2 regions of the Brochothrix sp. genome follow, and region 1 is predicted to be linked to the other one. Evidence: riboswitches for the same ligand, from Rfam matches in the RefSeq annotation. Region 1 holds a riboswitch; the other holds the start of a gene.
What was found. A riboswitch is a leader RNA that binds a small molecule or an ion and turns the genes downstream of it on or off. The one in region 1 is predicted to bind cobalamin.
Positions count from the first base shown of each region.

Region 1 (5,075 bases):
TATTACTAGGCGCGAGTATGTTATTAGTGGGTGTATTTTTCTTAGCAAAAAACAAACGCAAACAGAACAATTAAATAATCAGAAAAACGGTGCTTCAAATAGAATAGTCAGCTATTTTATTTGAGGCACTTCCCTTATGAGAGAGGAGTTTTCAGGTGGGAACAGTATTAAATTCGGTTCATCCGTTTACAAGCTTTTTTTATTTTGTTGGTGTGATTATTTTGAGTATGATGTTCTTACACCCTGTCTTTTTAGTTATAGAGTTACTCTTGTTAGTACTGTATAATTTGGTTCAAAAAAATGGTGCTAAACTGAAACAAACAATGAAAGGCTCATGGTTTTTGATTCTAGCAATTATTATTATTAATCCATTACTCAATCATCGTGGCAGTCATTTTTTATTCTATATCGGTAACAATCCGATTACATTAGAAGCAGTTGTCTATGGTATTATCATGGCACTCTCTTTTAGTTGTTTGCTTATTACTTTTATTTCATATAACAGCGTGATTACAAGTCATAAATTTTTATACTTATTTTCCAGAATATCACCCCAGCTAGCATTGTTAACAATGATTACAATGCGCTTTGTCCCTCTTTTTATTCGTCGGTTAACGACAATAAGTGCTATTCAGAAAACACGTGGCATTCAAATGACGAGCGGAAAAATAAAAAAACGTGCCCATAGTGGTATGCGTTTAGTACAAATTTTGCTGGTGTGTTCATTAGAAGAAGCTTTGCAAACAGCTGATTCGATGGAAGCACGTGGTTATGGCGTAAAAAAACGAACAACCTATTTAAGTTATCAATTAGAACGGCGTGATATCATCAGCTTAATTGGTGGTCTCTTAATATTACTTATTTGTATTTATAGCAAACTACAGGGATTCGGTAATTTACAAATTTATCCTGAATTGGGGAGAATGGGTTTAGATCTGATTCAAAACCAAATAGTACTGATATTAACCGTGTTATTTGTAGGTTACCCACTTATTTTGGAAGGACGTGAATTATTATGGTGGTCTTGGCAGAAATAAAAAATTTAAACTTTAAATACCCTGAAGAACAAGAAACTGCGTTACTTTCAAGTTCATTGATCATTGAAGAAGGCGATTTTCTTGTTTTAGCGGGCTCATCAGGTAGTGGTAAAACAACGCTATTACGACATTTGAAAAAAGAATTATGGCCGATTGGTGAGCGAACAGGTGAGATTCTTTATCAGGGTGAGCGTTACCAAGATTTAACAGAAGTGCAATCAGCAACAGAAATTGGAATGGTCTTTCAAAACCCAGAAAACCAAATTGTAATGGATAATGTGATGGGTGAGTTAGCTTTTTCACTTGAAAACATTGGATGCCCTCCTAAAATTATTGAAAAACGAATTGCAGAGCTTATTAGTTTTTTAGGTTTTCAAAATATACTTGAACAATCGATTCATACATTATCAGGTGGACAAAAACAGTTGGTAAATTTAGCCTCTGTTTTGATTTTACAACCCAAATTATTAGTTTTGGATGAACCAACTGCTCAACTTGATCCGATTGCGACACGTGATTTTTTAGGGTTATTGAAAAGGATTCATGAAGAATTAGGCATCACGATTGTTATGAGTGAACATCGCTTGGATGAAGTCATTCCGATGGCAACACGATTAGTGATGATGGAGGATGGCAAGATTATAGAAAATAATCGTCCAGAGACTGTCGTAGGGAATCTCTGGCAAGAGCGGGGAAATGCCTTGTTTATTCCACAAGTTCCGCGTTTGTTTTTAGAAATGGGTTCATCGGTTTTGCCATTTTCAGTGTTAGAGGGGCAACGTAACTTGCCTCGTTTACAAGAGAACGTAACAGTAGCCAAAAAGGCGGATAATGCGCCTGAGAGAGAACCTATATTAAAAGCAAAATCAATTGCTTTTCAATACGAAAAAAATGGTCGTTTTATTTTGAGAGATCTTAATTTCAGTATCGCTAAGGGAGAATGGGTCGGGATAGTTGGTAAAAATGGTACCGGAAAATCGACTTTTTTAATGGTATTAGCAGGGTTGTTAAATGCGCGAAGAGGTAAGGTAACATTTGCAGGGCGAACACTTAATAAAATCGATTTACAAGAACGATACGAGCGTATTGGCTATGTTTCGCAAAATCCTGCGTATCATTTTGCTTATGATACGGTGTTTGATGAATTTTATCAGCGTGCTATTCAAATAAAGCTTCCACAACCTGAAGAAGCGGTTCAGACAATGTTGCAAGAATTGCAAATAACCCATGTTTCTAAGAGAAATCCGCTTGATTGTAGTGGTGGTGAACAACAGCTGGTTTCATTAGGTTTGGTGTTATTATCAAAACCTGAAATTTTGTTATTAGATGAGCCTACGAAAGGCTTAGATCCTGTTCGAAAACATCATTTAGGAGAGCTTTTAAAGTCTCTGCAAGCCAAAGGAACAACACTTGTAATGGCAACTCACGATATGGAATTTGCTGCAGCATATGGAACAAGGGCAGCGTTACTATTTGACGGTAAAATTTTATCGGAGGCTTCTGTAGCAGATTTTTTCAGCGATAATTTCTTCTATACGACCTCTATTAATCGCTTGGTTCGTAAATACTTACCACAGGCTTTAACATGGGAGGATGTTATACCACATGTCGAAAACTCAAAAGAATTTAATTAAGTTAATCCTTTTTTTGATTTTTATGTTAGTACTATCAGTTGCTATAACCGATAAGTATTATTTATTAATCAGTCTTTTATTTTTGGTTGCAACAATGGTACCGTTATACCGTCGTTTTGAGAACAAAAAAATTCAATCACGTGAAATTGTTTTTATTGCTGTACTTGCAGCTATTGCTGCGACCAGCCGTGTACCATTTGCTATGATTCCGAGTGTTCAACCGACGACTTTTGTGATTATTGTATCTGCCATGGTATTAGGGAGTGAAAGTGGCTTTGTCATTGGTGCGACATCGGCGCTAGTATCTAACATGTTTTTAGGTCAAGGTCCCTGGACACCGTGGCAAATGTTTTGTTGGGGCATGATTGGATTCACAGCAGGACTTTTGAAAGATTCCCCAATCTTGAAAGAGATGTGGAGTCGTTTAGTATTTGGCTTTGTATGCGGCTTTCTTTTTGGATGGATTATGAATTTATGGTATGTTGTGGCATATATCAAACCGTTAAGTTGGATTGCATTTGTGCAGGCATATGCTGCTAGTTTTTATTTTGACTTAGCTCATGCACTTTCAAATGTATTTTTCTTACTACTGTTCAGTGCATCGTGGTTGAAGATTATTCGACGATTTCAAAAAAAATATGGTCTAGTCGATTTAAGTAAAGAACAACTTTAATTGCATAGTTAGCTAAACTGTCAAATTTAGAAGGTAGACAAAAAACAACTTATGTTACAATGAATAGGTAAGAAGAACACGATTATAGTATTTTAGAATAATGGAAGTTTGGTGAAAATCCAACACGGTCCCGCCACTGTAATAAGCAAAGAGTGCTTTAAGTCAGGTCTTTTATCTAAATTAAACTGGTACTGTTGTTTCGAGGCAAAAACAATAGTCGCTTATTCCAGTAGACATGTGTCTCTGGTTTTTTTTATTGCACAATGATGTGCAGTTACAAGCTGTTTAATTATTTCTGTTAGAAACCACAGAGGCAGTAAAGAGAGTAATAAATTTTATAATTCACTACAATGTATTTAAAAACTGAATAGTATCTTACAAGGATGTAGGATAATCTAATATAGCAAAGAAGCTCTAGAAAGATGTGCAGAAAACTGCCTTTTTTCTAAAGCTTCTTTTTATTTTTTTGAAAATAGTAGCGTAAGAGTAAGGGAAGGAATGATTCGAAAATGGAGAAAATAACGTTTAAAAGTGATTTGTTTATTGGAGAAAATGCACTTGATCGTTTGTGCGAGTTTAAAAACGAAAAAATATTCATTATAGCCGATCGTTTTATTACTAACCTTGGCATCATTGAAGCCATCACCACACGCATCACTGAACACAACACATTTTTTGTTTTCAATGACATCAGTCCAAAACCACAGATCGAACATATCATCGCTAGCATTGCGGCATTAAATGAATTTGATGGTACGATGCTGCTAGCTATAGGTAGCTGTGCTGCGATAGATACAGCTAAAGGTGTTAAGTTTTTTGGACAAAAATGTGGCACTCTTAAAGCAATGCCATTTGTTGTGATTCCAACTGCTGACGGTAATACCTCAGAAGCGGCATCTCTTTCAGTTGTTGAAAAACAAACAGAAACACTAAAATATCCCGTTGTCACCGATGCGATTTTACCAGATGAAACAATACTGGATACGGCATTGATTCAAATGATTTTTCCGAAAGTAGAAACAGAACAATGGAATGTCCCCCATCAAATAACTGCTTATTCAGCAAAAAATGGAAATCAATACAGCAAAGCCTTTGGTTGAAAATAATAAAGGATATAAAAAAACTAACGAATTCAATAGCTAGATTCGTTAGTTTTTTGTGTGGTTAAGAGGTAGGATTTTTCCTATATTCCTTCGGCGTCATCTCAAATTCTTTTTTGAATGTTTTTGAAAAATAACTCATTTGAGTGAACCCTAAACTTTGAGCAATATGGCTGATTGTTAAATCAGAGTTACGCAATAATTCTGAGGCATGAATCATTTTTTGGTGATTCACGTAAGCAATAAAAGTAATTCCTACCTCAGATTTAAAAAGTTTACTAAAATAATAGGGGCTTAAAAATACTTTATTAGCTGTTTCTTCCAAAGTAATTGTACGGTGGAGATGAAGTTTAATATAACGTTTAGCGATTTTTATTTCTTTTTTTTGTTCTAGAAAGGATGTTTTTTCTATCGGGATTGTTCCCTTAGGAGGCACTATCATTCTATGGATTTGAATCCAGAATTATTTTTACTTCTATTTATGGCACCATTATTATTTAATGATGGTGCGAATGTTGATAAAAAAGCATTATGGAGACAACGAAAATCAATTATTTCTTTATCGTTAGGCTTGGTATTTCTAACTGTGGGAGTGCTAGGGATGTTTATTCATTATCTGTTACCAACAATT
Region 1 is NZ_JAFYUW010000139.1:13-5,087, reverse strand. It holds partial or broken gene IKV95_RS09365 (LPXTG cell wall anchor domain-containing protein) at 1-74, shown strand, start outside; gene IKV95_RS09360 (energy-coupling factor transporter transmembrane component T) at 156-1,037, shown strand; gene IKV95_RS09355 (ABC transporter ATP-binding protein) at 1,016-2,671, shown strand; gene IKV95_RS09350 (ECF transporter S component) at 2,643-3,344, shown strand; adenosylcobalamin (AdoCbl) riboswitch at 3,421-3,568, shown strand; gene IKV95_RS09345 (iron-containing alcohol dehydrogenase) at 3,854-4,444, shown strand; gene IKV95_RS09340 (helix-turn-helix transcriptional regulator) at 4,509-4,880, opposite strand; partial or broken gene IKV95_RS09335 (cation:proton antiporter domain-containing protein) at 4,884-5,075, shown strand, end outside.

Region 2 (13,482 bases), on a different contig from region 1:
CTCGCTGTCGCTCCGTCCCATACTACTCTCGTAAAGCGAATGAATTCACTACGATATTAGCAAAGGAGTGGTACATCAATATAAGGAGTGGTACTCGCTGTCGCTCCGTCCCATACTGTCTTTGTAAGCTTTTAGCTTCGCAACAATGTCAGTAATTTCATAAACGCACAAAAAAACATTAGACCTGACATTTAAGTGTTAAATAGACATTCCTCCAGAAAAACTAAGCTTACTGTATCAAAATTTCATAACGGGATTCAATAATATAACGAGACCTGAAATTTAAGTGCTTTAGTAGGCATGAATCAGCCTACCTCAACTGAAATTTCTAGTCTAACACGTTCGATTTTTAATCCATTCTAATTTCGATAAAGTAAAATGAGCTTAGCTTTCTTTCGGTAATCAGTCTATCCTAACTAAAATTTCTAGTCTAATGAATGTTTTTTATTTTTCCAATTTTTTAGAGAATCAATGAGGTGTTTCCACTTTCACTACTTAATTACTAATTCAGTTTCAGTGTCGAAGAAGTGTGCTTTGCTGAGGTTGAAGGCTAATTTAATAATATCTCCGGCTTCATAATCGTCGCGTGCGGGCACCTTAGATACAAATTCTGTGTCTTCAATCTTAGTATATAACATTGTTTCAGCGCCTAATAATTCTGAAACGACTACTTCAACGTCCATTGTACTTTCTGCTAATGTTTCTAACACTAAGGGTTCGTTATGAATATCTTCTGGTCGAATACCAAAAACAAGTTTTTTACCTTCATAGCCTTGTGCTTTTAACACTTTGTATTTACCTTCAGGCACGTGGAAGTTCATGTCGCCGCCTTCAGTGCTAATGTAACCATTTTTCAATTCAACATTGAAGAAGTTCATTGCTGGTGAGCCAATAAAGCCGGCTACAAAAACGTTGTTAGGGTGGTTATAAACTTCCTTTGGAGAGCCGATTTGTTGAACAAATCCGTCTTTCATAATAACAATTCTATCTGCCATCGTCATTGCTTCTGTTTGATCATGTGTTACATAAATTGTTGTTGTTTTTAAACGGTTATGTAGTTTTGCGATTTCTGCACGCATCGCTACACGTAATTTAGCATCTAAGTTAGATAGTGGTTCATCCATTAAAAAGACTTTTGCATCACGCACAATCGCACGTCCTAAAGCAACACGTTGGCGTTGTCCACCTGATAATGCAGCGGGTTTACGTTCCAAATATTCCGTTAATCCTAAGATATCTGCAGCATCTGTTACTCGTTGCTTGATTTCAGCTTTACTGTATTTACGTAATTTCAAACCAAATGCCATATTATCATAAATACTCATATGTGGATAAAGCGCATAGTTTTGGAATACCATCCCGATGTCACGGTCTTTAGGTGCCACTTCATTCATCAATTTATCACCGATGTAAAGTTCACCGTCACTAATGTCTTCAAGTCCAGCAACCATACGAAGTGTTGTTGATTTACCACAGCCTGAAGGTCCAACGAAAACAATGAATTCTTGATCAGCAATTTCAAGGTTAAAATCTGTTACTGCGAAACCGTCTGAGTTGTCATACTTTTTATAAATATTACGCAATGCCATTTGTACCATTTTAAAAACCCCTTTGTTTGTTTTATCTATTACTAGTATATAATGCCAATAAACAATAGCGTATAGACACATCGTACAAAACAAAGTAGCAAACTAACCAAAGATGTAAAGGCTTACATTAAAAGGAGGAATTCACATGACACCTACAAAATTACTAACCATCTATCCGACGGCTAAAACGGGTTCAAACCCTTTACCGGCTCATATTAATATCCCTCATGAAACGCAATATCTTAGCATTCCTGAGACCGATTTAACGGCTAGTGAAATAGCATTGTTGACCTCGCTCTACCAACAAGAAATCGTATCAAAGCCTTCAATTAAACGGTCACCTTGGCATGCCTTTTTAACGGGAGAAACTGCGATCCTTCCCTCGGTATCTGCACCCGTACGTTGTATCTATTTTGATGTCCGTTTTGCAGATAACACTCAACAAATGGGGGAGTGGTTAAATTTATTCGATGCATTATTTGAAGGGCGTCGCACTCGTTTTCTATTAACTGAAACGAGTGGCGTATTGGTAGAAGAAAAAACAACGGATGCTCTAACAGATGAAAGTCTGGCGTCAATACTGACGGTCTTAGATAGTGATTTTTATGCCCATTCAAGTTGTGTGATCGGTTCATATTATGATGTTTCACCACAATTACCCGCTTATTTTATAGAAGAAAAGCGTTTATTTCAAGTTCATTTACAACATTTAACAGGAGATAGTGTTGTGAACATTCCTAAGTTGTTATTTAAAGAACATGCGAGTCAAATGACGGCAGATAGCGTTATCTTACAACAATTAAAAGAGGTGTTAATTGCACAACCTGATACTGTTTCTTTAATTAAGGAATTATGGAAAAATGAAGGGAACATTGCTCACACTGCCCAAAAATTATTTATTCATCGGAATACATTGTTATATCGCATTCAACGGTTTTATGAACAAACAGGATTATCTCTTAAATCAAATGAAGCCTTATTTTTATGTTATCTGCTAGTTGGTGTGTAAACAAACAGAAAGTTGAACAGTTTAATAGATAACCAAAAAAACCACCCAAAAGGGTGGTTTTCGAGTGTGGAAAATAATTATGATTTTAAAACGTTTTATTTTTTCTTATACTTCTTAATTATCGCTTTCATGTACTGACGTTGACTGACGGGGTTAGCTTTTCGTTCAAGGTAAGCCAGTTCTTTTTGCAGTTTCGCATATTCAGCCCAACGTTGTGTCGAAAGAGTTCCGTCTGCCAATGCCGCTGTGACTGCACATCCTGGTTCATTGTTATGCGTACAGTTATTGAAACGACAGTTTGCAGTCAGTTCCTTGATATCGGTAAAAGTAGTATCTAAGCTTTCTGAATCAGCCCAAAGCTGTAGTTCGCGCATACCAGGTGTATCAATAATCCAAGCGTCACCGACAGGTAATAAAAAGCGCGAGGTGGTTGTATGGCGGCCACGACTATCGTCGTCACGAATACCGCTCGTTGTTTGAATTTCTTCACCTGCTAAATAATTGAGCAACGTTGATTTACCTGCACCCGATGAACCCACAAGCGCGATTGTTCGGTGCTCAACAAGTCGCTTGTTTAAACGATCAAAACCAGCCCCATTTAAAGCACTACAAGCAATAATTTCGATGCCCATATGTTCACTTTCAACTTGGGAAAGGTAATCTTCGAGGTCTGTCACTAAATCACTTTTTGTTAAAACAATCACAGGGATAGCACCACTGTCCCAAGCTGTTGTCACGTAGCGGTTCAGTCGTTTCAAGTTGAAATCCTTGTTAAGGCTCATCGCCAACCAAACTTCTTCAATATTAGCGGCAACTACTTGACGTTCGTCTTTCTCACCGGGAATATTACGCACAAAGTTTGTCTGGCGCGGTAAGCGTCGATGGATCACCTGTTTTGTTTCATCTGTCACCACCCAATCACCGACAGCCGGTAGCTCAAATTTTGTTGTGATCGTGCGTGAAAAGCTCCCAGTTAATTTAAGGTTTATTTTACCTTCGAGCGTTAATGCTTGGTAAGTATTTTGTCCGGTCACAGTTATGCGTGCCAATCGTGAGCGTTCTTGCTCAGTGAGTGTATCTTCGAAAAACGTGTGCCATCCGAGTTGTTCTAGTGTGTACATAAATAATCTCTCCTCATAATTGAGGGAGAAGCACTGTTAGGAAATCTTCGCCCTCATCTCTAATTGATTTACAACGGCGTATAATGTAGTTAAAACTCCCATCATGCAACATCCTTTCTGGTTCTTGATAGTTATCAAGTTAATAGTTTTATTATGGCATGAACGTGTAGGGGACACAAGTCATATTTTTTAGCGTTGAAGCAGTTTCTATTTTTACAAGCTTGCCTTATAATGTAAGAGTGGAATGAAAACGATGACATTTTGAAAGAGGGTGCGCATGATGCCAACAAACGCAATAAAAGAAAGCTGCTTGTTAGCAACCGAACAACATGTAAAACAATTGTTAGCTGCAGATACCACAGGTCATGATTGGTGGCATATTCATCGTGTGCGAAAGTTAACTTTAACGCTTGCAAAAGAAGAGCAGGCGGATCTGTTTATTTGTGAAATGGCTGCATTGCTTCATGATACAGTGGACGACAAGTTGGTAGCTGACGAAAAAATAGCGCAAACTGAACTTTTAGATTGGTTGTTTGAGCAACAGTTAGAAGAGAACGTTGTTCGGCAAATTATGCAGATCATTGCAGATATGTCTTTTAAAGGTGGTAGTAATGCGGATAAAGTTTTAACACTTGAGGGTAAAGTGGTGCAAGATGCTGATCGTATTGATGCGCTTGGTGCGATTGGGATTGCGCGTACGATGGTTTATAGTGGTAGTAAAGGGCGCCCGATGCATCTTCCGAATGCGCAACCACGTCTAAACATGACACTGGCAGAATACCGAAATGGCGAAGATACAGCAATTATGCATTTTTATGAGAAATTACTGACTTTAAAGGATACAATGAATACACTAACCGGAAAAAAACTCGCAGAGCAACGGCATTTGTTTTTGGAAACGTACCTTGAACAATTTTATGCGGAGTGGGCTGGCGAACGTTAAAAATTAAGGAGGCACTATGACTAAAAAACGAGTAAGAAATATTTTCTTTACATTGATTATCTTAGGGCTACTAATCTTCCAAAAACAAATTGGCTATACACTGAGTCTTGTTTTGGCGGGGATTATTATTGCTTACTATATTGCAGAAGGTATTATCCGTACAAGAGGTTCAAAGCACGACCAACCGAAGTAAAGGAGTGGTTTTATGTTCACATATGAAATTATTCAAAAGTTTAACTCATTAGAACTTGCTCTCTATGAATATATCCAAAAGCACCCACGTGAAATTTTATACATGACTGTTCGTGAACTAGCAGATGCGGTCCATGTTTCTACTTCAACTGTGATGCGTTTTTGTAAAAAAACGGGCTGTGAAGGTTATACAGAATTTCGCTTTCGTTTTAAAATGAGCTTGGCTAAAGAGACAGAAAAACGTCGCGAATCAAATTCAATTTCGGAAATTATGAATTATTTTAAATACATCGATAACCCTGTCTTTGATGGTAAAGTTAATCGCATCGTATCATTAGTACGTGATTCTAATCGAATTGTGTTCGTTGGTATTGGGACGTCAGGTGCGATTGGAAAATATGGGGCACGTTATTTTTCAATGAATGGCAAATTTAGCCATTACATCGAAGATCCTTTTTATCCAGTAATGGAAGAATTGGACCATAAAACAGTTGTTATTGCTTTATCTGTTTCAGGCGAAACCGAAGAAACAGTCTTATTATTAGATAAATTAAAGCAACACGGCTGTCAAATTGTAAGTATAACAAACCAAGAGAACGCAACGATTAGCCGAATGTCGGTCGAAACAATCTCTTATTATATGTCGAATGAGCGCATTGCAGGTGATTACAATACAGCGAGTCAAGTACCTGTCATTTATATTATCGAAGAAATCGCTCGACGTTTGCCGATAAAATAACCTAACAGTAACAACCCAACCATTTGATCCTAATAAGGATGAGATGGTTATTTTTTTTCTGTAAAAATACAAGGTGTTTTTTTTATGTAACAAATTTCCCAATGAAATACGAGTGTTTTAATCAATGAATACGCTTTATTTTCGCAAATATTTTGATAAGATATACTTGTTAACAAAAAGTAAAGGCTTACATCATAGGAGGATAAGAAATGGCTATCAATTATACAAAGTCAGCAAAAGAAATTATCAAAGCAGTGGGTGGCGATGAAAACATCAACAGCCTGACACACTGTGCTACGCGTTTACGTTTCATTTTAAATGACGACAAAATAGTGAATAAAGACGAAGTGAATAAAATTGAAGGCGTTATCACTACAATGGAAGCAGGCGGGCAATTCCAAGTCGTGATTGGTAATCACGTCAAAGATGTTTACGAATTGATCATGCAAGACATTAAAGTAGACGATAGTAAAGCGTCGAATTCAAACAACAAAAATAAAGTCGGTGTATTCAGTCGTATTATCGATGTTATCTCAAGTATTTTTGCACCGTTCTTATATACTTTAGCAGCTTGTGGTATTTTACAAGGGTTGTTAGGTGTAATGGTAGCTTTAGGTTGGTTAGATACTGCTGGTGGGACTTACCGTATTTTAAACTTCGTTTCATGGACTGGTTTTACATTCTTACCCGTGTTGATTGCGATTACAGCAGCGAAAAAATTTGGTGCTAACATTTATGTGGCAGTTGTAACGGCATGTGCACTTGTTAACCCTGATTTCATGAAAATGTTTGCAGCCAATGATTTTTTAAACAATGCTTCAGCAGATCCAAAAGTGCAATCAATGATTACACAAGCAACAAATAACCCTGATACAATGAAATTAATTAATGATGTATTAGGCATTCCTGTTCTATCACAACCGCTTGATTTCTTAGGCTTACCTATCAAAATGTTAAGTTATACTTCATCGGTTATTCCAATTATTTTAGCAATTTGGATTTTATCGTATGTCCAACGTTTCTTTGAACGTATTTTACCATCAGTTATTCGTAACTTATTCACGCCATTATTAAGCTTAGTAATTATTGTACCAATGACTTTATTAGTATTTGGACCAGTTGGTAGTACAATCGGTGGCGCAATTGGTGATGTATATAACTTCTTATACGGCCTTAGCCCAATTATCGCGGGAGCCATCGTAGGTGGGTTCTGGGAAGTGCTTGTTATCTTCGGCGTTCACTGGGGTATTACACCAGTGACAGTAGGGAACTACGCATCTCTAGGCTACGATACGTTCACCGCATTACAAGCCTCAGCTGTGTTTGCGCAAGCAGGCGCTGCACTGGGTGTATTCTTCAAATCACGCGATAGCGCAATGCGAGGTGTTGCATTACCTGCGGCTATCACAGGTTTCTTTGGTATCACAGAACCAGCGATTTACGGTGTTACATTACGTTTGAAAACACCCTTTATCATGGGTTGTATTGCCGGAGCTGTCGGTGGTGCAATTGCTGGTGCTTTCCGTTCAGTATCTTGGGCATACAACATGCCCGGTATCGCAACATTACCGGCCTTTTTCAAGAGTGGTCATGCAACAGAATTTATCGGCTTGTTAATTTCAATCGTCGTTGCGTTTGTACTTGGCTTAGTATTAACTTACGTTGTTGGCTTTAAAGAAGAAGCAAAATAAACCTAAACCAAAAATGAGGAGGATATTGACATGACTAAGTTAAATGATGATTTTTTATGGGGTGGCGCTGTTGCGGCCCATCAAGTTGAAGGCGCATGGAATGTGGGAGGTAAAGGCCCAAGTATTGCAGATGTCTTAACTGGTGGTGCACATGGTGTTGACCGTATCATTACAACAGAAATCGAAGATAAATATCGTTATCCAAATCACGAAGCGGTCGATTTTTATCATACCTATAAGGAAGATATTGCGCTCTTTGCTGAGATGGGCTTCAAGTGTTTCAGAACCTCAATCGCATGGTCTCGCATTTTCCCGAAAGGGGATGAAACAGAAGCGAATGAAGCAGGTTTACAATTTTATGATGACTTATTTGATGAATTGCTTAAATATGGTATCGAACCCGTTGTAACATTATCACATTTTGAAATGCCAAATCATTTAGTGACAGCATACGGCGGTTGGAAAAACCGTCAAGTCATTGATTTTTTTGTCCATTATTCAGAGGTGGTCATGCGTCGTTATCAGAAAAAAGTTAAATACTGGATGACATTCAATGAAATTAACAATCAAAAGAGTTTTAAAGCACCGTTATTCGGTTACACAAACTCAGGTGTTATTTTTAATGATGCGGAAAACCCGGAGGAAACGATGTATCAAGTCGTGCATCATCAATTAGTAGCAAGTGCAAAAGTTGTGACAATAGGTCATGAAATTAACAAAGACATGCAAATCGGTTGTATGATTGCAGTTGTGCCGCTATATCCGTATTCATGTCACCCTGATGATATGATGTTATCAGTTGAATCAATGCATGATCGTTACCTGTTTGGGGATGTACATGTTCGAGGTGAATACCCAAGTTACGCTTATAAAGAGTGGGAGCGTAAAGGTTTCAATATTGAGATTACAGCAGAAGATAGTGCCGCTTTACGTGCTGGAACGGTCGATTATGTCGGTCTAAGTTATTACATGACCAATACTGTACGTGCAGGTGTTAAAGGTGAAGGCACCGCAACGGCTGGTTTTGAAGGGAGTGTTCCCAATCCGCATGTTAAAGTATCAGATTGGGGCTGGCAAATTGATCCGGTTGGTTTGCGTTATGCTTTGAACTTACTACATGAACGTTATCAATTACCATTATTCATTGTGGAAAATGGATTTGGTGCAATTGATACGCCTGAAGCTGATGGGACAATTAACGACGATTATCGCATTGCTTACTTAAAGGCACATATCGAAGAAATGACAAAAGCTGTCACTTTAGATGGTGTGGATTTAATGGGTTATACACCGTGGGGATGTATCGATTGTGTATCCTTTACAACAGGTGAGTACAAAAAACGTTATGGTTTTATCTATGTAGATAAACATGATGATGGTAGTGGCACAATGGCACGCTCGAAGAAAAAAAGTTTTAACTGGTATAAAGAAGTCATTGCCAGCAATGGTGAAAATTTATAAAAAGACTGATAGCAGTTGTTGCAATCCCATTGAGGTGTGTAACAACTGTTTTTTCACTTATAAATGACAAAAATCAAAATTGACAAATAAAAAAATAAACAGTATGATTAAGCTATCATTTTAATATCGGTGTACAAAGACGTACACGACGTGATTGGCAAAGAGGCCCAGATTTTTCGATGTTTACCATCGGAAAGTTTGGGTCTTTTTTTTGAAAATAAATCTGGAAGAAGGTGGGTTTAAGTTGAAAAAAGTTATCTTTATGGGCCCAGTAGGTTGCGGGAAAACGACATTATCACAAAGAATGTTAGGGCTCGCTTTACAGTATGATAAAACACAGGCAGTGGCTTTTTACCCTGATATTATTGACACGCCAGGGGAATATATTTTACATCGTCAGTATTACAGTGCATTATCAGTTACTGCAGCAGAAGCTGATGTTATCGCTTTAATGCAAAGTGCCACAGATAAAACACAAGTTTATTCACCCGGATTTGGTAGTATCTTTCCAAAACCAGTCATTGGGATTGTGTCAAAAACTGATATTGCTGAATCCGATGCAGTGATACAACAAACGAAACAACGCTTGCGTGAAGCAGGGGCACGCCAAGTTTTTTGCTTATCAGCTGTGGATGAAATGGGTGTTAAGGAGTTATTAGCTTATCTAGAGGAGGAAGAAATTAAATGAAACTTTATACAAAAACAGGTGATGCGGGTCAAACAAAACTGGTCGGGGGTACAAGTGTTGCTAAATCTTCGGAACGTGTGGCATCTTACGGAACGATTGATGAATTAAACGCATGGTTGGGTTATACGTTAATACAACTTAATCCGCTGCATGCTGATATTTGTTATGATATCGAAACGATTCAACAACTGTTATTTGATTGTGGCACAGACTTGGCAACACCAGCGGGTCATCGTGCATATCGCTTAAGTGAAAAGGATGTTATTTGGCTTGAAGGGCGCATCGATGTTTATGCGGATGAACCCCCAATGATTGAACATTTTATCATACCAGGAGGCACACGAGATGCTGCGTTATTACATGTGGCTCGAACAACGACCCGTCGTGCCGAACGTCATGTTGTCGCACTATTACAAGAAGAAGAAATAAATGGGGCGGCCTTACGTTTCCTTAATCGCCTCTCAGATTATTTTTATGCAGTAGCTCGTGCGGTCAATACGCGTCAAGGCCAAACAGATGTCTTTTATCAAAATTCAGATAAGGTTTTTCATAATTTTTAAAGCTTGAATTTTCAATATGCGCATGCTAGACTGGAATCAGTTAGAATGAACTAACTTGGTAATTCCTACACAAATAGTATTTAGAATACAAAAATGGAAGTTTGGTGTAAATCCAACGCGGTCCCGCCACTGTGATAAGTACATTGTGCTTTAAGTCAGGTCTTTGATTGTATTCTGCTATTGCGGACTGTTTCGTGGTAAAACAGGCTGTTTTTCGAAATTGAAGACGCCCATTGTTTTAACAACGCAGTAGCAAGTGAATGTGTACCGATGCCAGCACACTGAAGTGCGACTTAAAAGCAATGGGCATGTCACTTCCAATGGCGTAAGTGGATCAAAACAAGGTCGTTTTGTGAATGCCTTATTTAATGTACACTAACAGCTACACCAAATAAATAGACACATACATTGTTGTATGTGTGCAAAGCAAAGAAGCTTAAAGGCTGTCATTCTGGCAGTTCTTTCGAGCTTCTTTTTTTACGGTCTTATTTAAGGAGGAATAGAAAATGAAAGAAATTAGCATTAAAACAACGGTATACACAGGGGAAGATGCATTGGGACATTTGGCAACAATCGCAAACAAAAAAGTGTTTATTGTCACTGATCCATTTATCGTATCATCAGGTATGATCGAACAAGTCACAAGCCGTTTGCAACAATCAGTCGAACATCTTGTTTTTAGTGAAATAACACCAGATCCACCGATTGAAACAGTGGTGAAAGGCATTGATACAATGGCAGAATTTGCTGCTGATATTATTTTAGCAGTGGGGGGCGGTTCAGCAATCGATGCGGCGAAAGCGATGAAATATTTCGGTGAAACCTTACGCAATCTAAAAGGCACACAGTTCATTGTTATTCCAACAACGAGCGGAACTGGCTCTGAAGTCACGAATTTTTCGATTATTACCAGTGCGGATAAAGGCGTTAAATACCCACTTGTCACAAACGCAATTTTACCAGATATTGCGATTCTCGAAACAAACCTTGTGAAATCAGTGCCACCTCATATTACAGCGGATACAGGAATGGATGTGTTAACACATGCTTTAGAAGCCTATGTTTCGACCAACGCGAACGATGTGAGTGACGCTTTAGCTGAAAAAGTAGTACAGCTCGTTTTTGAATACTTACCGCGTGCTTATAAAAATGGTGCTGACATGGAAGCGCGTGAGAAAATGCATATGGCTTCGTGCATGGCCGGAATGGCATTTAATATGGCATCACTCGGAATTAACCACGGGATTGCACATGCAGCGGGGGCCAAATTACATATCGCTCATGGTCGTTTAAATACCGTATTAATGCCAGCCATTATTCGCTATAACAGTCATATTGACGAGGTACAGGGTGTACCCGCTAATCTTGCAGCAGAACGTTACGCACATTTGGCAAAATTGTTGGGATTGTCCATCACGAATAGACGCGTGGCAGTTAAAAACTTGATGCGAGCGATTGAAAAATTACGACAAACACTTGAAATGCCAGCCACATTAAAACAATGTGGTGTTACAGTAGACACAATCACAGCGCTAGAAGTTGAAATAGCAACAGCTGCACTCGTTGATGGTTGTACAGCAACTAATCCACGTGTACCGACAAATGATGAAGTTGTGTCGATTTTACGACATGTCCTTTAAAAAATCTTTCAGCACTCGGCATCATCTTGACATCAATTTTAACAATCACTATAATAATGGTATAAGACACAAGGATGTGTCGCTAATTAGAGCAATGGAGCTCCTAACCTACGAGATATCAACCGATATTTTGTTTGTTTAGGAGCTTTTTTAATTTTAGTAAAGAGGTGAAACAATGTCTGAACAAGAAAAACAACGTATGATTCAAGAATATGTTCCTGGTAAACAAGTCACTTTGGCACATATTATTGCGAGCCCTAACCGCGAAATCTATACAAAACTTGGTTTAGCCGATGAAAGTTATGGTGCGATTGGTATTTTAACGATTACGCCTAGTGAGGCAGCAATAATAGCTGTTGATATTGCGACAAAAGCAGGAGCCGTCGAGATTGGTTTTATCGATCGTTTTAGTGGTTCTGTTGTTTTAACAGGCGATGTATCATCTGTTGAAGCAGCTATCAGTGAAGTGTTAGTTGGTTTACAAACGATACTCGGATTTACAGGCACAAAAATCACCAGAACATAGCAACACAATACGAGATAGAAATGGACGTGACGTGATGAATGGACGCATTGTAGTAGTCGATGATGAACCTATTACAAGAATGGATATTCGTGATGTATTGGAAGAAGCGGGTTACGACGTAGTGGCTGAAGCTTCAGATGGTTTCGAAGCAATTGAAGCATGTAAAAAACATCGCCCCGATTTAATCATTATGGATATACAAATGCCAATTTTAGATGGTTTAAAAGCAGGTAAAAAAATTCTCGCTGACCAGTTAGCACAAGGTATTATCTTTTTATCGGCATTTAGTGGTGTTGAACATACAGAACGAGCAAAAAAAGCAGGTGCAATCGGGTATCTCGTGAAACCTCTGCATGAAAAATCATTAATTCCCACGGTTGAAATGGCTATCGCAAAAGGACAAGAAACCACAAATCTTATCAAAAAAATTGAAAAATTATCCTTAAAACTTGATGAGCGTAAAATTATTGAAAAAGCAAAGGGATGCTTGATGTTGCGCGACCATATGACAGAGGATGACGCTTATAAAACAATCCGTGAATTGAGCATGAATAAACGGTGTCGCATGAGTGAAATCGCTGAGTTGATCGTGATGACCGATGAGTAAAGCAGAACTGAGACGTCTTTGTGAAAAACATTTGGATTTAAGCTCGGCAGATATTGCAGAACTCGTCCGTGTTTCAGAAGAACTTGAAACATCGTCTCGATATGAAGAAGTAGATGTTTTTATTGATATTTTTGATCAGGTGACTCGCGAAGCAGTGGTTGTTTATCATAAACGACCCGTTTGTTTACCATCTCTTTATCAAGGTAATGTTGTGGGTTTGGAAGCGAATAAGAAAAATGAACCCGGTGTTTATCGTACGATGACAACAAGTTTAAATTCGATGGGGCTATATGCAAATAGTCAAGAACAGCGTTTAATCAAACAAACAGTGTATCCTATTCGGAATGATTGCCGTACAATAGGTGTTTTGATTGTTGAGGAAGCAGCACGAGAACCCCATAAAAGAACGAGTCTTCAAGTTGAACCCTTTTTCCATTTAGAAGATGCCATCTTAGCAGATGAAATCAACGAAGAACTACTTGTGTTTGATAATCAAGGGATTCTAATTAAAGCAAATAGAGCAGCTCATCTTTTTTATCAACAGATTGGGTATATCGGTAGAATTCAGGGGTTACATTATGATAATTACCACTTGTCCATTAAAAAGATATGGACGAAGCACGATGATCAATTGATGATGATTATTCGGGATGTCACAGATATCAAAAACAAAGAAGCAGAAATTATTTCGAAGTCAGTTGCTATTTTGGAAATAC
Region 2 is NZ_JAFYUW010000090.1:1,996-15,477, reverse strand. It holds gene IKV95_RS06085 (ABC transporter ATP-binding protein) at 492-1,598, opposite strand; gene IKV95_RS06080 (helix-turn-helix domain-containing protein) at 1,735-2,598, shown strand; gene rsgA (ribosome small subunit-dependent GTPase A) at 2,694-3,719, opposite strand; gene IKV95_RS06070 (HD domain-containing protein) at 3,997-4,662, shown strand; gene IKV95_RS06065 (hypothetical protein) at 4,679-4,855, shown strand; gene IKV95_RS06060 (MurR/RpiR family transcriptional regulator) at 4,868-5,593, shown strand; gene IKV95_RS06055 (PTS transporter subunit EIIC) at 5,803-7,284, shown strand; gene IKV95_RS06050 (6-phospho-beta-glucosidase) at 7,315-8,745, shown strand; gene IKV95_RS06045 (EutP/PduV family microcompartment system protein) at 8,990-9,433, shown strand; gene IKV95_RS06040 (cob(I)yrinic acid a,c-diamide adenosyltransferase) at 9,430-9,993, shown strand; adenosylcobalamin (AdoCbl) riboswitch at 10,062-10,209, shown strand; gene IKV95_RS06035 (1-propanol dehydrogenase PduQ) at 10,500-11,633, shown strand; gene IKV95_RS06030 (BMC domain-containing protein) at 11,809-12,159, shown strand; gene IKV95_RS06025 (ANTAR domain-containing response regulator) at 12,194-12,766, shown strand; gene IKV95_RS06020 (sensor histidine kinase) at 12,759-13,482, shown strand, end outside.
Region 2: it holds a riboswitch for cobalamin, as region 1 does, so the genes downstream of both, IKV95_RS06035 (1-propanol dehydrogenase PduQ) here and IKV95_RS09345 (iron-containing alcohol dehydrogenase) in region 1, are expected to answer to the same signal.